Linked DNA regions of Variovorax paradoxus. Each later gene encodes a partner of the first gene's protein in a complex. Links are inferred from orthologs where the notes say so. Each region holds a gene or a part of one and is shown in the gene's direction. Other genes may lie near its edges.

Region 1 (10,664 bases):
CGCGCGACGTGGTGTTTGCCGTGCCTGAAGACCGGGCCGCGCTGATCAAGCCCGGTTCGCCTGTCACGGTCCGCGGCTGGTCGGGTGGTACTGAACTGCAAGGCCAGGTGCGCGAAGTGGCGGCCAGCGCCGACGCGGTCACGCGCACCTATTCGGTCAAGGTGGCGATCGACGCAGCCACCTCGCCGGCGCTCGGCGCCACCGTTTACGCGCGTCCGCAGGCATTGGCGCGCGCCGGCGGCGCGGTCATGAAGCTGCCGACCAGCGCATTGCGCCAGGAAGGCAAGGGCACCTCGGTCTGGGTGCTCGACAAATCGACCATGACGGTGCGTTCGCAGCCGGTGCAGGTGGCCACGGCGGACGGCAACGAGGCCGTGATCGGTGCCGGGCTCACGCCCGGCATGATGGTCGTCGCCGCGGGCGTGCATGTGCTCTCGCCGGGGCAGAAGGTCACCATCTACCAGTCGAAGGAGGCTGCCGCGGCAGCCGCCAGTGCGAAGGAATCGCCGCAGCCTGTGGAAGCCGTTGCTGCCACCAAGAAGGAGATTGCAACGGGTGCGGCCAAATGACGCAGGGCGCTGCGACGACCGACAAGCCCGCAGGCTTCAATCTCTCCAAATGGGCGCTGGACCACGCGCCGCTCACGCGCTACCTCATGGTGGTGCTGATGGTGCTGGGAGCCTTTGCCTACTTCCAGCTCGGCCAGGACGAAGATCCGCCGTTCACTTTCCGCGCCATGGTGGTTCGCACCTACTGGCCCGGCGCCACTGCGCAGCAGGTGGCAGAGCAGGTTACCGACAAGCTCGAGCGCACGCTGCAGGAGGCGCCGTACGCCGACAAGATCCGCAGCTATTCGAAGCCGGGCGAGTCGCAGATCATTTTCCAGATCAAGGATTCGTCCAAGGCCGGCGACGTCGCCAACGTCTGGTACACGGTGCGCAAAAAGATCGGCGACATGCGCAACACGCTGCCGCCGGGCGTGCAGGGCCCGTTCTTCAATGACGATTTCGGCGATGTCTATGGCGTGATCTACGCGCTGGAGAGCGAAGGCTTCAGCCAGGCCGAGCTCAAGACGCTGGCCGACGACGTGCGCCAGCAACTGCTGCGCGTGAAGGATGTGGCCAAGGTCGACCAGTTCGGCGTGCAAGACCAGAAGGTCTATATCGAGATTTCGCAGAAGCGCGTGGCGCAGCTGGGGCTCGACTTCAACGCCGTGCTCGCGCAGCTGGGTTCGCAGAACGCGGTGGAAAGCGCGGGCACGATCCAGTCGCCGCTCGACGTGGTGCAGGTGCGCGTGGCCGGGCAGTTCACCAACGTCGAGCAGCTGCGCGAAATGCCGATCCGCGGGAGCTCGGGCAACCAGCTGAAGCTTGGCGACATTGCCGAGATTCGCCGCGGCTACGTCGACCCGCCGGCCGTGAAGGTGCACCACCAGGGCAAGGAGGTCATTGCGCTCGGGGTCTCGATGACCAAGGGCGGCGACATCATCGCGCTGGGCAAGGCGCTGCGCGCTACCACGGCGACGATCGACCAGCGCCTGCCGGCCGGCGTGAAGCTGGCGCAGGTACAAGACCAGCCGGTGTCGGTGGCCAGTTCGGTCAATGAATTCGTCGGCGTGCTGATCGAGGCCGTGGCCATCGTGCTGGCCGTGAGCATCATTGCGCTGGGCCTGCACAAGGGCGGGCGCTTCGGCTGGTACATCGACATGCGTCCCGGGCTGGTGGTGGCCATCACCATTCCGCTGGTGCTGGCCGTGACCTTCCTTGCCATGAACTACTTCGGCATCGGGCTGCACAAGATATCGCTGGGCTCGCTGATCATCGCGCTCGGCCTCCTGGTCGACGACGCGATCATCGCGGTCGAGATGATGGTGAGGAAGATGGAAGAAGGCTACGACAAGGTGCGCGCCGCCACCTTCGCCTACGACGTCACGGCCAAGCCGATGCTGACCGGCACGCTCATCACCGCGGCGGGTTTCCTGCCCATCGGCATCGCGAAGTCGGTCACGGGCGAGTACACCTTCGCGATTTTTGCGGTGACGGTGATTGCGCTGGTGTTGTCGTGGATCGTGTCGGTGTACTTCGTGCCTTACCTCGGCACGCTGCTGCTCAAGGTCAAGCCGCACGATCCCGACGCGCCGCCGCACGAGCTGTTCGACACGAAGTTCTACAACGCCTTCCGCCGTTCGGTGAACTGGTGCGTGGAGCATCGCTGGCTGACCATCGGTGCCACGGTGCTGATTTTCGCGCTCGGCATCTTCGGCATGGGCAAGGTGCAGCAGCAGTTCTTCCCTGATTCGAGCCGCCCCGAAATCATGGTGGACATCTGGTTCCCGGAGGGCACCTCGTTCCCGGCGAACGAAGAGGTCGCCAGGCGCGTCGAGCAGCGCATCATGAAAGAAGAGGGCGTGAAGACGGTCAGCACCTGGATCGGTTCCGGCGTGCCGCGCTTCTACCTGCCACTGGACCAGGTGTTTCCGCAGACCAACGTGTCGCAGCTCATCGTGCTGGCCAAGGACCTGAAAGTGCGGGAACGCCTGCGCATCAAGCTGCCCGCGCTGCTGGCGCAGGAGTTTCCGGAGGTGCGCGGACGCGTGAAACTGCTGCCCAACGGACCGCCGGTGCCGTACCCGGTGCAGTTCCGCGTGATCGGCACCGACCCGGCGCAGTTGCGCGGCCACGCCGACGAAGTCAAGGCCGTGCTGCGCGAGAACGCCAACATGCGCGGCGTGAACGACAACTGGAACGAATCGGTCAAGGTGATCCGGCTCGAGGTCGACCAGGCCAAGGCCCGCGCACTCGGCGTGACCAGCCAGGCGATCGCCCAGGCCTCCAAGACGATGTTCTCCGGCACCACGGTGGGCCAGTACCGCGAAAACGATCTGCTGATCGACATCGTGCTGCGCCAGTCCGCCGACGAGCGCGAGGCCATTTCGGACATCGGCAATGCCTATCTGCCCACCGCCTCGGGACGTTCCATTCCGCTGACCCAGATCGCCCGGCCGGTATTCACCTGGGAACCGGGCGTGATGTGGCGCGAGAACCGCGACTACGCCATCACGGTGCAGGGCGACGTGGTCGAAGGCCTGCAAGGCGCCACCGTGACCGCGGAGTTGCTGCCGAAGCTGCGCCAGCTCGAAGCGGGCTGGCATGCGGCCGGCGAGGGCGGCTACCGCATCGAGGTGGCGGGCGCGGTCGAGGAAAGCAGCAAGGGCTCGGCCTCCATCGTCGCGGGCGTACCGATCATGCTGTTCCTGGTGTTCACGCTGCTGATGCTCCAGCTGCACAGCTTCAGCCGCTCGCTGCTGGTGTTCATTACCGGCCCCATGGGCATTGCCGGCGTCGCCGGGGCGCTGCTGCTGCTGAACCGGCCCTTCGGCTTCGTCGCGCTGCTGGGCGTGATCGCGCTGATGGGCATGATCCAGCGCAACGCGGTGATCCTGATCGACCAGATCGAGAGCGACCGCGCGGCGGGCGTGCCGGCCTGGGACGCCATCGTCGAATCGGCCGTGCGGCGCCTGCGGCCCATCGTGCTGACCGCCGCGGCGGCGGTGCTGGCGATGATTCCGCTCTCCCGCAGCGTGTTCTGGGGGCCGATGGCCGTGGCCATCATGGGCGGGCTGATCGTGGCCACCGTATTGACCCTGCTGGCGCTGCCGGCGATGTACGCCGCCGCATTCCGCGTCAAGCGGGAGCCGAAAGAGGGTCTGATTAGCGTTTAAAATACGCGGTTGACCGATTTCAGGCGGACGGTCTTTGGGCAGCGGCGAACCCGCGGCACCAGGGCCGTCCGCCTTTGCATTCACCTGAAAAATTTGGCAAGCGCGGGTGGCGAAATTGGTAGACGCACCAGGTTTAGGTCCTGACGTTCGCAAGAACGTGCCGGTTCGAGTCCGGCCCCGCGCACCAGCCACACCCCTCACAAGGAAGACACCATGACCGTGACCGTTGAAACTCTCGAGAAGCTCGAACGCAAGATCACGCTGACCCTGCCGGTCGGCACCATCCAGTCAGAAGTCGATTCGCGCCTCAAGAAGCTCGCGCGCACCGTCAAGATGGACGGCTTCCGTCCAGGCAAGGTGCCGATGAACGTCGTGGCCCAGCGCTACGGCTACTCGGTGCACTATGAAGTCATGAACGACAAGGTCGGCGAAGCCTTCTCGCAAGCCGCCAACGAAGCCAAGCTGCGCGTGGCCGGCCAGCCCCGCATCACCGAGAAGGAAGAGTCGCCCGAAGGCGAACTGGCCTTCGACGCGGTGTTCGAGGTGTTCCCCGAAGTCAAGATCAACGACCTGTCCGGCGCCGAAGTCGAGAAGCTCTCGGCTGAAGTGGGCGACGACGCCATCGACAAGACGCTCGACATCCTGCGCAAGCAGCGCCGGACCTTCGCACAGCGCGCGCAAGACGCCGTCGCGCAGGACAACGACCGCGTCACGGTCGACTTCGAGGGCAAGATCGAGGGCGAGACCTTCCAGGGCGGCAAGGCCGAGGACTTCCAGTTCATCGTGGGCGAAGGCCAGATGCTGAAGGAATTCGAAGACGCCGTGCGCGGCATGAAGGCCGGCGACAGCCGCACGTTCCCGCTGTCGTTCCCGGCCGATTACCACGGCAAAGACGTGGCCGGCAAGCAGGCCGACTTCATGGTCACGGTGAAGAAGATCGAAGCTTCGCACCTGCCGGAAGTCAACGAACAGCTCGCCAAGTCGCTCGGCATCGCCGAAGCCACGGTCGAAGGCCTGCGCGCCGACATCAAGAAGAACCTCGAGCGCGAAGTGAAGTTCCGCCTGCTGGCCCGCAACAAGAACGCCGTGATGGACGCCCTCGTGGCGAACGCCGAGCTCGACCTGCCGAACGCCAGCGTGCAATCCGAAGTGAACCGCATGATCGAAGGCGCCCGCGCCGAGCTCAAGCAGCGCGGCATCAAGGACGCCGACAAGGCGCCGATTCCCGAAGAAGTGTTCCGCCCGCAAGCCGAGCGCCGCGTGCGCCTGGGCCTGGTGGTGGCCGAACTGGTGCGCGCCAACAACCTGCAAGCCAAGCCCGAGCAGCTCAAGGCCCACATCGATGAGCTGGCCGCCAGCTACGAAAAGCCGGCCGACGTGGTGCGCTGGTATTTCAGCGACAACAACCGCCTGGCCGAGGTCGAGGCGGTCGTCATCGAGAACAACGTGACCGAATTCGTGCTCGGCAAGGCCAAGGTCAACGAAAAGTCGGTGTCGTTCGACGAACTGATGGCTCAGCAGCAAGGCTGAGCGCCGGGCTGCACCGCCGCCCGCAACGCCAATGGGGCTTGTGCTTTGCGGCACGAGCCCCATTTCACTCAGGCGTACAGTTAAATACGAACAGCGAACGAACCCTTTTCCGGAGAGCAAATCAATGAGCGCACAGGATATTCAAGGCCTCGGCATGATCCCGATGGTCATCGAGCAGTCGGGCCGCGGCGAGCGGTCCTACGACATCTATTCGCGTCTCCTCAAGGAACGCATCATTTTCCTGGTGGGCGAGGTGAACGACCAGACCGCCAACCTCGTGGTGGCGCAGTTGCTGTTCCTCGAAAGCGAAAACCCGGACAAGGACATCTCGTTCTACATCAACTCCCCGGGCGGCAGCGTGAGCGCCGGCATGGCCATCTACGACACCATGCAGTTCATCAAGCCCGACGTTTCGACGATGTGCATCGGCTTCGCGGCCAGCATGGGTGCCTTCCTGCTGGCGGCCGGCGAAAAGGGCAAGCGCTTTTCGCTGCCCAATTCGAAGATCATGATTCACCAGGTGCTCGGCGGCGCCCGCGGCCAGGCCACGGACATCGAAATCCACGCCCGCGACATCCTGCGCACCAAAGACCAGATGAACCGCATCCTGGCCGAGCGCACGGGCCAGCCCCTCGAAAAGGTCAAGTCGGACACCGAACGGGACTATTTCCTGACCGCCGACGAAGCCAAGGACTACGGCCTGGTCGACCAGGTCATTGCAAAACGCAGTTAAGCCTTCGCCGCGGCGCCGGCGTCGCCAAAAGGCAAAAAAGCGGCGTTTTCCATAGGGGAAACGCCGTTTTTGTTTAGTTATCATTGTCCTACCCCGTAACGAGGCACCTGTCCATGGCCGAAAAAAAAGGCTCTTCCAGCGAAAAAACGCTTTATTGCTCGTTCTGCGGCAAGAGCCAGCATGAGGTCAAGAAGCTGATCGCGGGCCCTTCGGTCTTCATTTGCGACGAGTGCATCGACCTTTGCAACGAAATCATCCGCGACGAGCTCCCGGCCGGTGAAGAGGCGCGCGAGGCGCGCAGCGACCTGCCCACGCCGCTGGAAATCAAGACCAACCTCGACAACTACGTGATCGGCCAGGAGCCGGCCAAACGCATGCTGTCGGTGGCGGTCTACAACCACTACAAGCGCCTGCGCCACAAGGAAAAGGCCAAGGGCGACGACGTCGAGCTCAGCAAGAGCAACATCCTGCTGATCGGCCCCACGGGCTCGGGCAAGACGCTGCTGGCGCAAACCCTGGCGCGCATGCTCGACGTGCCGTTCGTGATGGCCGACGCCACCACGCTGACCGAAGCCGGCTACGTGGGCGAAGACGTCGAGAACATCATCCAGAAGCTGCTGCAGAGCTGCAACTACGAAGTCGAGCGGGCCCAGCGCGGCATCGTCTACATCGACGAAATCGACAAGATCTCGCGCAAGTCGGACAACCCTTCCATCACGCGCGACGTGTCGGGCGAGGGCGTGCAGCAGGCGCTGCTGAAGCTCATCGAAGGCACCATGGCCAGCGTGCCGCCGCAGGGCGGGCGCAAGCACCCGAACCAGGACTTCCTGCAGATCGACACGACCAACATCCTGTTCATTTGCGGCGGCGCGTTTGCCGGCCTCGAGAAGGTCATCGAAAACCGCACCGAGGCTTCGGGCATCGGCTTCGGGGCTTCGGTCAAGAGCAAGGCGCAGCGCAGCATCACCGAGGTGTTCCGCGAAGTCGAGCCCGAAGACCTGATCAAGTTCGGCCTGATTCCCGAGCTCGTGGGCCGCATGCCCGTGGTGGCGTCGCTGGCCGAGCTCAGCGAAGACGCGCTGGTGCAGATCCTGACCGAGCCCAAGAACGCGGTGGTCAAGCAGTTCACCAAGCTGCTGCAAATGGAAGGCGTCGACCTCGAAATCCGCCCCGCGGCGCTCAAGGCCATTGCCCGCAAGGCGCTGGCCCGCAAGACCGGGGCACGGGGCTTGCGTTCGATCCTCGAACAGTCGCTCATCGACACCATGTTCGAGCTCCCGAATGCCACCAACGTCGACAAGGTTGTGGTCGAAGAATCCACAATCGATGAAAACAAGCCGCCGCTGCTCGTGTACCGAGAAGCGGCCAAGAAGGCTTGAGCGAGGCTTGAATGAACGCGGCGCCGGCTCTTTTCACCGAAGCTTCCGGCGCCTTCGACAAAGACCGGGTGCGCGGGCTTGAAATGCCCCAACACCCATCCATCTTTGCCTGATCAATCAAAGGATATTCATGTCCGGTCATACCCCCCTGCCTGCCGACGCGATCGACCTGCCGCTGCTGCCGCTGCGCGACGTCGTCGTGTTCCCTCACATGGTGATCCCGCTGTTCGTGGGACGCCCCAAGAGCATCAAGGCGCTCGAGCTGGCCATGGAGGCCGAGCGCCGCATCATGCTGGTGGCACAGAAAGCCGCCGCCAAGGACGAGCCCTCGGTCGAGGACATGTTCGAGGTCGGCTGCGTCTCCACCATCCTGCAGATGCTCAAGCTGCCCGACGGCACCGTGAAGGTGCTGGTCGAGGGCCAGCAGCGCGCGCGCGTGAACCGCATCGACGACGGTGAAACCCACTTCTCGGCCAACGTAACGCCCGTCGAGGCGCCCGAAGGCGGCGAGAAGGGCACCGAGGTCGAGGCGCTGCGCCGTGCCGTGATGCAGCAGTTCGATCAGTACGTCAAACTGAACAAGAAGATCCCGCCCGAGATCCTCACCTCGATCTCGAGCATCGACGATCCGGGCCGTCTGGCAGACACCATTGCCGCGCACCTGCCGCTCAAGCTCGACAACAAGCAGGCCGTGCTCGACCTGGACGACGTCAAGGCGCGGCTCGAGAACCTGTTCGGGCAGCTCGAACGCGAGGTCGACATCCTCAACGTCGACAAGAAGATCCGCGGGCGCGTGAAGCGCCAGATGGAAAAGAACCAGCGCGACTTCTACCTCAACGAGCAGGTCAAGGCGATCCAGAAGGAGCTTGGCGAGGGCGAAGAGGGCGCGGACATCGAGGAGATCGAGAAAAAGATCAAGCTCGCCAAGATGCCCAAGGACGCGCTGAAGAAGGCCGAGGGCGAGCTCAAGAAGCTCAAGCTCATGTCGCCGATGTCGGCCGAAGCCACCGTGGTGCGCAACTACATCGACGTGCTGGTGGGCCTGCCCTGGAGCAAGAAGACCAAGATCAAGCACGACCTGGCCAACGCCGAGGCGGTGCTCAATGCCGACCATTACGGCCTCGAGAAGGTCAAGGACCGCATCCTCGAGTATCTCGCGGTGCAGCAACGCGTCGACAAGGTCAAGGCACCCATCCTGTGCCTCGTGGGCCCGCCGGGCGTGGGCAAGACCTCGCTCGGGCAGTCGATCGCCAAGGCGACCGGCCGCAAGTACACCCGCATGGCGCTCGGCGGCATGCGCGACGAAGCCGAGATCCGCGGCCATCGCCGCACCTACATCGGCGCGCTGCCGGGCAAGGTGCTGCAAGGTCTGAACAAGATCGGCACGCGCAATCCGCTGTTCCTGCTCGACGAAATCGACAAGCTGGGCACCGACTTCCGCGGCGATCCCTCGAGCGCGCTGCTCGAAGTGCTCGATCCGGAGCAGAACCACACCTTCGGCGACCACTACGTCGAGGTCGACTTCGACCTCTCCGACGTGATGTTCGTCGCCACCTCGAACTCGATGAACATTCCGCCGGCGCTGCTCGACCGGATGGAAGTCATTCGCCTCTCGGGCTACACCGAGGACGAAAAGACGCACATCGCGCTCAAGTACCTGCTGCCGAAGCAGCTGAAGAACAACGGCGTCAAGGAAGAAGAACTCCTCGTCACCGAAGAGGCTGTGCGCGACATCGTGCGCTACTACACGCGTGAAGCCGGCGTGCGTTCGCTGGAGCGCGAACTCTCCAAGATCTGCCGCAAGGTGGTGAAGGGCCTGCTGCTCAAGAAAATGACGCCGAAGGTCACGGTCGACGGCAGCAATCTCAACGACTTCCTCGGGGTGCGCAAGTACAGCTTCGGCTTGGCCGAGAAGCAGAACCAGGTCGGCCAGGTGGTCGGCTTGGCGTGGACCGAAGTCGGCGGCGACCTGCTCACCATCGAGGCGGTCACCATGCCCGGCAAGGGTGTGATCAGCCGCACGGGGTCGCTGGGCGACGTGATGAAGGAATCGGTCGAGGCCGCACGCACGGTGGTGCGCAGCCGCTCGCGTCGCCTGGGCATCAAGGACGAGATCTTCGAGAAGCGGGACATCCACATCCACGTGCCCGACGGCGCAACGCCCAAGGACGGCCCGAGTGCGGGTGCCGCGATGACGACGGCCTTCGTGTCGGCGCTCACCGGCATTCCGGTGCGCGCAGACGTCGCGATGACCGGCGAGATCACGCTGCGCGGCGAGGTCACGGCCATCGGCGGACTGAAGGAAAAGTTGCTGGCCGCTTTGCGCGGCGGTATCAAGACCGTGCTGATTCCCGAAGAGAACGCGAAAGACCTGCAGGACATTCCCGAGAACGTGAAGAACGGCCTCGAGATCGTGCCGGTGAAGTGGATCGACAAGGTGCTGGAAATCGCGCTCGAGAAGATGCCGGAACCGCTGTCCGACGAAGAGGTCGCGGCTTCTGCCGCGGCCGTGGCCGAGCTCGCCAAGCAGCGCGAAGCACGGCCCTCCGAGGGCTCTGTCAAACATTGATCGGCAAAACTTGCCGGGCCCCGAAAAAGTGTTCTATAATTCGAGGCTCGAAACGCGGGAATAGCTCAGTTGGTAGAGCGCAACCTTGCCAAGGTTGAGGTCGAGAGTTCGAGACTCTTTTCCCGCTCCAGTTTTTGAAAAAGGGAAGCAATGCTTCCCTTTTTTTCGCGAGTTCGATTTCAGCAGCGTGGCGCGATAGCAAAGCGGTTATGCAACGGATTGCAAATCCGTCTAGCCCGGTTCGACTCCGGGTCGCGCCTCCACCCCTCTCTGATCAGTTCGATCCACCCTCCATCAAAAAAAACAGCCCCGTCGATCTACGTTGCCGGGGCTCGTCTTGTTTGGGTTATCGTCGACGTTCAATTCGAGTGTCCGGATGGCGAAATTGGTAGGCACGTAGCCAAGCGAGAGTGAAAGCAAGCCCGGAAGCAGCCGGGCGAAATGGACTCGGTAACGAGTCATGCCAGCCCGAGTGGTGAAACTGGTAGACACAAGGGACTTGAAGCAATTTGAGCCCTTCGAAGGAAACTTCGAAGGTGAAGCCCGTCAAATTCGGTGAACGCCCTGAGCGCGCAAGCGCCCGAGCCAACGCCGAGCCAAGCCCTGAATCGAAAGGTTCGTGGGAAGGTGTAGAGAGCAGACGGCGGGCACCTACGGCTGCAAGGCTATGGTGAAGGCGTGCTCCAGACCACGAACGGCAAGCATGCCGGCGGCGAAAGCCGAAGTGGTAAG
Region 2 (10,491 bases), 4.0 Mb from region 1 along the record:
GCCAGCAGGCCGGGGAATTCGCCGTTGCCCATGCCGTGCGGCGCCGAAATGCGGAGGCGGCCGCCGGGCTGCCTGGCGCGTTCCTGCAGTTCGGCTTGGGTGAGTTCCACCATCTCGAGCACCGGGGTGCTGCGCTCGAGCAGCAATTGCCCTGCGTCCGTCAGGCTCACCGAACGCGTGGAACGGTTGAGAAGACGCACGCCGAAGCGCGTTTCGAGTTCGGCCACATACTTGCTGACGGTGGCTTTCGACATGTCGAGCTTCTTGGCCGCATGCGAGAAGCTGCCGTGCGAAGCAACCTCCCGGAAGGTTCTGATCAGATCGAGACTGTCCATGTCAAAGCGCCTATTGTTTCTGTTCCGGGAACGGCAAGCGCCGATTTTCCAGCGAGCACGTTCAATCAGCTGCTTGCCTTTGGGCTGTCATTGTTTCAATAGAGGAAACACGGTGTCTCTGTTCCACGTGTTTTCCCGAGGTCATTCAGTTGGAAACTCGCCGCACAGGTGAGCAACCAGCGAGCCTGGTGGACGAACCATCCAACGAACAAGGAACTGAAAATGAAGACCTCGCACATCCTCGCCGCCGCTGCCCTGACCCTTTTGGCCGCCACCGGCGCCCAAGCCGAATCCTACGATGGCGTGAACACCGCCGTCTCGACCAAGAGCCGCGACGAAGTCAACGCCGAAGCCGTGCGCACCGCATCGGCTCCGAACCAGAACGTGACCCGCGGTTCGCGCGGCCCGGAAACGGTCGCCGTGTCGAAGGACCGCGCGCTCGTCGAAGCCGAAGCCGTTCGCACTGCCTACGCTCCCGACCAGAACGTGACCGGCGGCTCGCGCGTCAACAGCAAGGTCATCTCGACGATGGCCCACCCGATGGACGCACGCGTTCAAGCCCAGCAAGGCTCGGGCGCCGTCGCCAAGTAATTGAAGCCGCCCTTCGGGGCTGCCGAGATGCAAAAGGGCCACGCGAAAGCGTGGCCCTTTTTCGTTGTGGTGCGGATGGGCCGAGATCAGCGCGTGCGGGCCAGGTAGCGCTTGCGCCAGAACACCAGCACCAGCACCAGCGCAATGACCAGCATTGCGGTCATCGCGATCCAGAAGCCGTCCGCCTTGTGCACGAGCGGAATGAACTCGAAGTTCATGCCGAAGATGCCGGCGATGAGATTGAGCGGCAGGAAGATGGCGGTCAGCACGGTGAGCACCCGCATGATGTCGTTGGCGCGGTGCCCCTGCACGCTGAAATGCATCTGCACCGCGGTTTCCGCGTTCTGCTCGAGCCGATGCACATGGTGCACCACGCGTTCGATGTGCTCGAGCACGTCGCGGCTGCGCACCATGATCAGTTCCCGCTCGCGTTGTTCCACTTCGCCCTTTGGAGAAGGCAGCGTTTCCTGCGAATCGATCCAGTCCTGGATGGCGGCGCGCTGGTCTTCGCAGATTTCGTCCAGGTGATGCAGCGACTGCCGCGCTTCCATCAGCGCGCCCCAGTTGGTGAAGCGGCTGCGCGGATCGATCAGCTCGGTCTGCCAGTGGTCGAGTTGGCGCGTGAGCTCTCGGCGCATGTCCAGGTAGCCGTCGACGATCTGGTTGACGACGCGCAGCATCAGGTCGGCGGTGCCGGTGGGCACGCGGGCCGAGGTGGCGCGCACGTCGAGCGCCGGGGCGCCCTTGTCGTCCGGCGATCCGGCGGCGAGCAGGCGGGCGGCAAAGGCGTCGCGCACCGCGCCGTCTTCGGGGTGCACCGACAGCAGCACGCGGTCGAACAGTGCAAAACCCACCGGACGGGTGTCGACCCGGCGCAGCACCGGAGGGCCGCGGCGCGACGGTGTGGGAAGGGGCGGTTCGCCAGCCGTGGTCCCCTTGCCATTGCCCAGGGCGGCTTGGCCGGGGCCCGCGGAGAGGCGCCGGAACACCAGCACGTCGTACTGCGAGGTGAAGTCGTAGTGCGAAGGCAACTGGTCGTTGAGCAGGTCGGCCACGTGCAGGTCGACCAGCTGGGTCAGGCAGAGGGACTGCAGGATCTGCTGAACCTCCGCCAGTGATGCGCGAAACTCGTCCCGCGTGAGCGAAATCCAGACGTAGCCTTGCGCGCCGCAGGCGCCCGGCACCGTGAGCGGCGCCAGCGCCGGATGCTCGCTCACTTGCGAGCGGTTGATTTCGAAAATGCGCATGGCCGGCCTGTCGCTCTCTTTGTTGGGATGTCGCTCGGCCCGCGCTGCAGGTCCGAAGCACTGCGCTATTGTTTTTGTAGCAAACGGGCGGCGTCGAGCGCAAAGTAGGTGAGCACCCCATCGGCACCGGCGCGCTTGAAAGCGAGCAGGCTTTCGAGCACCACCGCGTCATGGTCGAGCCAGCCGTTCTGGGCGGCCGCCTTGAGCATCGCGTATTCACCGCTCACCTGATAGGCGAAAGTGGGCACGTGAAACTCGTCTTTCACGCGTCGGACGATGTCGAGGTACGGCATGCCGGGCTTGACCATCACCATGTCGGCGCCCTCGGCGATGTCGAGCGCCACCTCGCGCAGCGCTTCGTCGCTGTTGCCCGGGTCCATCTGGTACACCTTCTTGTTGCTCTTGCCGAGCGTCGCGGCCGAACCGACCGCGTCGCGGAACGGGCCGTAGAAGGCGCTGGCGTACTTGGCGCTGTAGGCCATGATGCGCGTGTGAATGTCGCCGCGCGCCTCCAGCGCGGTGCGGATGGCGCCGATCCGCCCATCCATCATGTCGCTGGGCGCCACAATGTCCACGCCGGCTTGTGACTGTGTGAGCGCTTGCTTCGAAAGAACTTCAACCGTGGCGTCATTGAGGATGTAGCCGGTGTTGTCGAGCAGCCCGTCCTGCCCATGGCTGGTGTAGGGGTCGAGCGCCACATCGGTCATCACGCCGAGTTCCGGGAAGCGCGACTTGAGGGCTGCGACCACGCGGGGAATCAGTCCATCGGGGTTGAAGGCCTCGTCGCCCGCTGGCGTCTTGAGGCTGGCGTCGATCACCGGAAAGAGCGCCATCACCGGGATGCCGGCTTGCACGCACTGCTCGGCCACCGGCAGCAGCAGGTCGAGGCTCAGGCGGTCCACGCCGGGCATCGAAGACACGGCATCGCGCTTTTTCTCTCCCTCCTGCACGAACACCGGGTAGATCAGGTCGTGCGCCGTCAACGCGTGTTCCCTGACCAGATTGCGGGTGAAAGTGTCGCGCCGCAAACGGCGTGGCCGGCCGGCCGGATACATGGCAAAGGGAGAGAGAGGGGGCGTCATAAGCGGAAAATTGTGCCTGAAGTGACAATTCGCGGTACGGGGCTTGCACGGGAAGTTGTCCGACAACCATTCAAATTAGTAGCTCGAAGGTTCTCTTTTTTTCAACAAAAATGTCAAAGAAAGTGGTCAAGTCGCTTGAAACCTTGTTTCGTCTTTGTTAAATTCTGAAGCGGGCGGCTTGCCGCTCCCCGCTTTTCCTCCCTGAGCGGGTGCCTTGATGTGTGACAGCAAAAGGGCTTCCCAGCCCGGCGTGAAGACGTCGGGCTTTTTTTTTGCCTGCTGACCGGCCGGGTGGCTCGCCAAAGGCCGGGAGATGGCGCAGTCGACCACTAAACTGCCTCCATGCTCTGGGTCAAATCGCTTCACATCGTCTTCATTGCCAGCTGGTTCGCCGGGTTGTTCTATCTTCCCCGGATCTTCGTCAACTTGGCGATGGTTCCGCCCGAGTCCGTCGCGGAGCGCGAGCGCCTGCTGCTCATGGCGCGCAAGCTGTTGCGTTTCACCTCCTTCCTGGCCGTTCCGGCGCTGGGCTTCGGCCTGTGGCTTTGGCTGGGCTACGGCATCGGGCGAGGCCCCGGCAACGGCTGGATGCACGCCAAGCTCGCCCTGGTGCTGGCGGCCATCGGTTATCACCATGGCTGCGGCGTGCTGTTGCGCCGCTTCGTGGCCGGGGGCCAGCAGCGCAGCCACCGCTGGTACCGCTGGTACAACGAACTCCCGGTTCTGCTGCTGCTCGGCATCGTGGTGCTGGTGGTCGTCAAGCCGTTCTGAGCCGGGTACCGGACGGTGGAGACCCAGCATAAGTCCGCCGCGCTGCCCCTTGCGCTCGCCTATGCGGCGCTGATCGTCTACGCCAGCCTGTATCCGTTCGCCGACTGGCGGGACCAGGGCATCGCGCCCTGGGCCTACTTGTCGGCGTCCTGGCCCAAATACTGGACGGGTTTCGATTTCGCGGTCAATGTCGCCGGCTATGTTCCCTTCGGCTTCCTGTGTGCGCTGGCCGTGCTGCGCGCGCGGCCGGGCGCCCGCGGCTGGCGTGCCATGCTGCAAGCCACCGTCGCGGGCGCGTTGTTGGCTTTCGCCATGGAGACGCTGCAGAGCTATCTTCCAGCCCGTATTCCGTCGAACGTGGACCTGGGCCTGAACACCTCCGGCGCCCTTCTGGGGGCCATGCTGGCAGCGGGGCTGGAGCGCCTCGGGGCGGTGGCCCGCTGGAGCCGCACGCGTTCGCAGTGGTTTGTCGAAGATTCCCGCGGCGCGCTGGTGCTGCTGGCACTGTGGCCTTTCGCACTGCTGTTTCCGGCGGCCGTGACCTTCGGGCTCGGCCAGGTGTTCGAGCGGCTGGAGGTCGCCGTGTCGGAGTGGTTGCTCGACACGCCCTTCATCGACTGGATGCCGCTGCGGCAGTTCGAACTCGAGCCGCTGGTGCCTGCCGTCGAACTGCTGTGCGTGATGCTCGGAGCCCTGGTGCCGTGCCTGCTGGCCTTCCTGGTGACGCGCACGGTGGCCCGGCGTGCCGTGCTGCTGCCGCTCACGCTGCTGGCGGGCATCGGCGCCTCGGCGCTGTCGGCGGCGCTGAGCTATGGGCCCGAGCACGCATGGGCCTGGCTGGGCTTGCCGGCACAGGTCGGCATTGCGACGGCTCTTGTTGCCGGCATGCTGTTGCTGGGGGCGCCGCGCCGGCTGTGCGCAGCCTTGCTGCTGGTGGGGCTCGTGATCCAGCTGAGCCTGTTGAACCAGGCGCCCGAGAGCGCGTATTTCGCACAGACCCTGGCCACCTGGGAGCAGGGGCGCTTCATCCGCTTCCATGGCTTGGCGCAGTGGCTGGGATGGGTCTGGCCGTTCGCGGTGCTTGCCTACGTGGTGGCCGCGCTGTCGCGCCGGGGCCAACCGGCAGCGGCCTGAAGCGCGCGGCCGGCGTCACTAAAATCGCCTGATGCCCAGTTCCAATCCTGCCGCGCCGCGCGGCTACTACGGCCGCCACATCTTCTTTTGCCTCAACGAGCGCAAGAACGGAGAAGACAGCTGCGCCCTGCACAACGCCCAGCAAGGCTTCGACCGCTGCAAGGCAAAGGTCAAGGAAGCCGGGCTGGCCGGGCCGGGCAAGGTGCGGGTCAACAAGGCGGGCTGCCTCGACCGTTGCGCGGGAGGCCCCGTGGCGGTGGTCTACCCGGAAGCGGTCTGGTACACCTTTGTGGATGCCGACGACATCGACGAAATCGTCGAGTCGCATCTGAAGAACGGCGAAGTCGTCGAGCGGCTGTTGCTGCCTCCGGATGTCGGCCGCTGAACTTTATCGGGGTTGCCGCGCTCGTACTGTGCGCTCGGCGCATCGCATCCGCTCAGTTCCATTTCTTGCACCATGAATTCCCAGACCGAAAAGATCCGTCTCCAAGGCGCCGCCGGCGTCATCGAGGTCCAGCGCGATCTACCGGCCGAGGCCTCGCGCGGCATTGCGGTCATCGCCCATCCGCATCCGCTGTTCGGTGGCACCATGGACAACAAGGTGGTGCAGACCTTGGCGCGTGCCTTCGTCTCCTGCGGCTGGACCGCGGTGCGTTTCAACTTCCGCGGCGTGGGCGCGAGCGAAGGCGTGCATGACGAAGGGCGCGGCGAGTGCGAGGACATGCTGGATGTGGTGCGCCAGCTCGCACCCGAAGGCCCGCTGGCCATCGCCGGCTTTTCGTTCGGCGCCTTTGTCGCGAGCCGCGCGGCCGAAAAGCTCTGGGCTTCGCGCGACGTGCGGCAGCTCGTGCTCGTGGGAACCGCGGCCTCTCGTTTCTCCGTGGCCACGCTGCCGACCGAGGTGCACGAGCGCACGCTCGTGGTCCATGGCGAAGCCGATGACACCGTGCCGCTGGCCGCCGTCATGAACTGGGCGCGGTCGCAGTCACTTCCTGTCACGGTTGTCCCCGGGGGCGGCCATTTCTTTCACGGACAATTGCCGCTGCTCAAAAGCTTGGTTGTCCGCCATCTTCGCGCGGACGCTGCATGAAAGCCCCGCGGGCTTTGTTTTCGTTTTCTCCCCATCTTTCCCATGAATCGTTTTCTTGACGCGTTTCGCGCGCTGGTGCTGACCGCCGCCGCTTCGGTTGGCGTGATCGCCGCGGCCCAGGTGCCGGCACCGCCCGAAATTGCCGCGCGCAGCTACCTGCTGCTCGACGTCACGGCCAACCAGATCCTCGCGCAGAAGGACATCGACAGCCCCGTCGAGCCGGCCTCGCTCACCAAGCTGATGTCGGCCTACATCGTGTTCGACGCGCTGCGCGCCAAGAAGATCACGCTGGCGCAGACGCTGCCGGTCAGCCAGCGCGCCTGGAAGATGCCCGGCTCGCGCATGTTCATCGACCCCAAGATGCAGGTGCCGGTCGAAGACCTGATCAAGGGCTTGATCGTCCAGTCGGGCAACGACGCCACCGTGGCGCTGGCCGAAGGCGTGGGCGGCACCGTGGAGCATTTCGTCGAGCTCATGAACGCCCAGGCCAAGGCGCTGGGCATGAAGAACACGAGCTACAAGAACCCCGAAGGACTCACGGCGCCCGGTCACACCACCACGGCGCGCGACCTGAGCATTCTGGCGACGCGCCTGGTGCGCGACTTCCCGGAAGAAGCCAAGTACTACGCCATCAAGAAGTACCGCTACCCCGGTACGCCGTCGACCAATGACACCAACCGCAACCTGTTGCTGTTTCGCGACCCGACCGTCGACGGCCTGAAGACCGGCCATACCGAGGCCGCCGGCTACTGCATGATCGCCACCGCCAAGCGCGATTTCCCGAACCTGACCGGCGGCCGCCGTCTGCTGTCGATCGTTCTGGGCACTTCGGGCGAAACGGTGCGCGCCAACGAGTCGCAAAAGCTCTTGAACTGGGGCTACACCGCCTACGACGCCGTTCGCCTGTTCGACGCCGGCCAGCCGGCCGCCACGCCTGCGGTCTGGAAGGGCAAGGCCAATACGCTCAAGCTGGGCCGGCCCGAGGCCATCGTGGTCGCGGTACCGGCAGGAACCGCCAGCAAGATCAAGACCCAGGTGGCGCGCCCCGAGCCGCTGGTGGCGCCGTTCGCCAAATACCAGCCCGTGGGTTCGCTCAAGGTGACCCTGGACGACCAGCCTTTGGCCGACGTGCCGCTGGTGGCGCTGGAAGGCGTCGAGCAGGCAGGCATTTTTGGCCGCGCCTGGGACGCCGTGCGGCTCTGGATCAAGTGATGTCGGCACGCCGGAATTGCTGACGGCGGGGCCGACTGCTATACTCGTGGGCTTTTCGGAATTTTCCGAAGGGTTTCACGTTTTCGTTATTCCCGGCTTCCTTGCCTTGCGTCACGTCAAGACAAGGGCGGTTTTCACAGCCAAGGCCGGGTTGTTTTGGGACTAATTCATTCATGCCAACCATCAATCAACTGGTGCGTCAGGGTCGAACGGTCGAAAAGATCAATTCGAAGAGCCCTGCCATGCAGAACTCGCCGCAACGCCGCGGTGTCTGCACCCGCGTCTACACCACGACGCCAAAGAAGCCCAACTCGGCGCTTCGTAAAGTTGCCAAGGTCCGTCTGACCAATGGCTTCGAAGTCATTTCCTACATCGGCGGCGAAGGCCACAACCTGCAGGAACACAGCGTCGTGCTGGTTCGCGGCGGTCGTGTCAAGGACTTGCCCGGTGTTCGCTACCACATCGTGCGCGGTTCGCTCGACTTGCAAGGCGTGAAAGACCGCAAGCAGTCGCGTTCCAAGTACGGCGCGAAGCGTCCCAAGAAGGCTTAAGCCTTCTTCTTGTCGAAAAACAAACGGTGTTCGGTTGCCTTGGCGGGCACATCGAACGAAGTGACCCAATCCCGGGTCGAGTAAGTGAGAGTCCGAACTGGCTCTCGCGGTGCCGGAAACGGTGCCAACTGAAGCAAAGAGGTTAAAAAATGCCACGTCGTCGCGAAGTCCCCAAACGTGAAATCCTGCCGGATCCCAAGTACGGCAATGTCGAGCTGTCGAAATTCATGAACGTGATCATGGAAGGCGGCAAGAAGGCTGTTGCCGAGCGCATCATTTACGGTGCACTCGACTTCATCGAAAAGAAGAACCCTGACAAGGACCCGCTCGAAGCGTTCACCGTTGCCATCAACAACGTGAAGCCGATGGTCGAAGTCAAGTCGCGCCGTGTCGGTGGTGCGAACTACCAGGTGCCGGTCGAAGTGCGCCCGGTGCGCCGTCTGGCGCTGTCGATGCGCTGGATCAAGGAAGCCGCCCGCAAGCGTGGCGAAAAGTCGATGGCCCTGCGTCTGGCCAACGAACTCATGGAAGCCACGGAAGGCCGTGGCGGCGCCATGAAGAAGCGCGATGAAGTGCACCGCATGGCAGAAGCCAACCGCGCCTTCAGCCACTTCCGCTTCTAAAAATCAAACTTCGCTTGGGCGTTGGGTGTTGAGTGTCGGGCGGTGTCGCCCGGACTCAAGGCCCAGCGCTCAACGCATTTAACCCGAAAGTAAATCATGTCCCGCAAGACCCCCATCGAGCGCTACCGCAACATCGGTATCTCCGCGCACATCGACGCCGGCAAGACCACGACGACCGAGCGCATCCTGTTCTACACCGGCGTGAACCACAAGATCGGTGAAGTGCACGATGGCGCCGCCACGATGGACTGGATGGAGCAAGAGCAAGAGCGCGGCATCACGATCACCTCGGCTGCCACCACCTGCTTCTGGAAGGGCATGGCCGGCAAGTTCGAAGAACACCGCATCAACATCATCGACACCCCCGGCCACGTGGACTTCACCATTGAAGTCGAGCGCTCGATGCGCGTGCTGGACGGCGCCGTCATGGTGTACGACGCGGTCGGCGGCGTGCAGCCCCAGTCGGAAACCGTCTGGCGCCAGGCCAACAAGTACAAGGTTCCGCGTCTCGCGTTCGTCAACAAGATGGACCGCACCGGCGCCGACTTCCTGCGCGTGCGCCAGATGATGGTGGACCGCCTGAAGGCCAACCCCGTCGTGATCCAGATCCCAATCGGTGCCGAAGAGCACTTCCAGGGCATCGTCGACCTCGTGAAGATGAAGGCGATCATCTGGGACGAAGACAAGGGCGTGACCTTCACCTACGGTGAAATCCCCGCGAACCTGACCGACGTCTGCAACGAATACCGCGAAAAGCTCGTCGAAGCCGCTGCCGAAGCGAGCGAAGAGCTGATGAACAAGTACCTCGAAGGCGGCGAGCTGTCCGAGGAAGAAATCAAGGCGGCCATCCGTCAGCGCACCATCGCCGGCGAAATCCAGCCGATGCTGTGCGGTTCGGCCTTCAAGAACAAGGGCGTGCAGGCCATGCTCGACGCCGTCATCGAATACATGCCCGCGCCGACCGACATTCCCCCGGTCAACGGCACCGACGAAGACGAAGCCCCCGTCACCCGCAAGGCTGACGACAGCGAGAAGTTCTCGGCGCTGGCATTCAAGCTGATGACCGACCCGTTCGTGGGCCAGTTGACCTTCGTGCGCGTCTACTCAGGCGTGCTGACCAAGGGCGACAGCGTCTACAACCCGGTGCGCGGCAAGAAGGAACGTATCGGCCGTATCGTGCAGATGCACGCGAACAACCGCGAAGAAGTCAACGAAATCCGCGCCGGTGACATCGCCGCCTGCGTGGGCCTGAAGGAAGTCACCACGGGCGAAACCCTGTGCGACCCGGCAGCCGTCGTGACGCTCGAGCGCATGGTGTTCCCGGAATCGGTGATCTCGCAGGCCGTCGAGCCCAAGACCAAGGCCGACCAGGAAAAGATGGGCATCGCCCTGCAGCGCCTCGCTCAGGAAGATCCGTCGTTCCGCGTCAAGACCGACGAAGAATCGGGCCAGACCATCATCGCCGGCATGGGCGAGCTCCACCTTGAAATCATCGTGGACCGCATGAAGCGCGAATTCGGCGTGGAAGCCAACGTGGGCAAGCCGCAAGTGGCTTACCGCGAAACGATCCGCAAGACCGTCGAAGATGCCGAAGGCAAGTTCGTTCGCCAGTCGGGCGGCAAGGGCCAGTACGGTCACGTCATCCTGAAGCTCGAGCCGCAGGAAGCCGGCAAGGGCTTCGAGTTCGTCGACGCCATCAAGGGCGGTGTGGTTCCTCGCGAATACATCCCCGCGGTGGAAAAGGGCGTTGTGGAAGCGCTGACGCAGGGCGTGCTGGCGGGCTACCCCGTCGTGGACGTCAAGGTCACGCTGCACTTCGGCTCGTACCACGACGTGGACTCGAACGAAATGGCGT

The links.
Region 2: the proteins of tig (region 1) and rpsG are in contact, whole or in part, in a crystal structure (PDB 3GTY), measured with the Thermotoga maritima proteins. The link is inferred for Variovorax paradoxus from one-to-one orthologs. Residues at the interface, in WP_004081061.1 of Thermotoga maritima: Glu122, Val124, Val129, Leu130, Tyr133, Glu188, Gly259, Ile262, Tyr263, Glu266, Ser270, Glu273, Gln274, Glu277, Arg308, Gln311, Ile312, Ser315, Tyr316, Glu325, Arg329, Arg336, Leu363, Phe366, Trp367, Arg373, Leu377, Arg381, Leu384, Glu387; in WP_004081843.1 of Thermotoga maritima: Lys34, Lys52, Lys55, Glu59, Arg62, Gln63, Glu66, Asn67, Lys69, Val71, Arg95, Ala109, Lys110, Lys111, Gly112, Arg113, Pro114, Glu117, Glu121, Ile124, Ala125, Tyr127, Asn128, Asn129, Thr130, Gly131, Lys135, Asp139, Arg142, Met143.

What each region holds. Positions count from the first base shown.
Region 1 is NZ_JAUSXG010000001.1:1,751,477-1,762,140, forward strand. The notes cover bases 3,153-6,092. They hold tig (trigger factor), read left to right. Parts: upstream 3,153-3,934; coding sequence 3,935-5,251; downstream 5,252-6,092. Other genes in these bases: QFZ42_RS08115 (efflux RND transporter permease subunit), read left to right, coding at 3,153-3,721; clpP (ATP-dependent Clp endopeptidase proteolytic subunit ClpP), read left to right, coding at 5,376-5,984. In the rest of the region: QFZ42_RS08110 (efflux RND transporter periplasmic adaptor subunit), read left to right, coding at 1-569; more of QFZ42_RS08115, read left to right, coding at 566-3,152; ATP-dependent Clp protease ATP-binding subunit ClpX, read left to right, coding at 6,098-7,363; lon (endopeptidase La), read left to right, coding at 7,494-9,932. UniProt on the Bacillus subtilis protein: Involved in protein export. Acts as a chaperone by maintaining the newly synthesized protein in an open conformation. Functions as a peptidyl-prolyl cis-trans isomerase.
Region 2 is NZ_JAUSXG010000001.1:5,780,820-5,791,310, forward strand. What follows is about bases 7,133-9,899. They hold rpsG (30S ribosomal protein S7), read left to right. Parts: upstream 7,133-8,162; coding sequence 8,163-8,636; downstream 8,637-9,899. Other genes in these bases: QFZ42_RS27475 (D-alanyl-D-alanine carboxypeptidase family protein), read left to right, coding at 7,133-7,462; rpsL (30S ribosomal protein S12), read left to right, coding at 7,636-8,013; fusA (elongation factor G), read left to right, coding at 8,733-9,899. In the rest of the region: QFZ42_RS27435 (LysR family transcriptional regulator), read right to left, coding at 1-335; QFZ42_RS27440 (DUF4148 domain-containing protein), read left to right, coding at 558-926; QFZ42_RS27445 (magnesium transporter CorA family protein), read right to left, coding at 1,013-2,173; hemB (porphobilinogen synthase), read right to left, coding at 2,239-3,228; QFZ42_RS27455 (CopD family protein), read left to right, coding at 3,598-4,026; QFZ42_RS27460 (VanZ family protein), read left to right, coding at 4,042-5,160; QFZ42_RS27465 ((2Fe-2S) ferredoxin domain-containing protein), read left to right, coding at 5,192-5,545; QFZ42_RS27470 (alpha/beta hydrolase), read left to right, coding at 5,618-6,250; more of QFZ42_RS27475, read left to right, coding at 6,293-7,132; more of fusA, read left to right, coding at 9,900-10,491.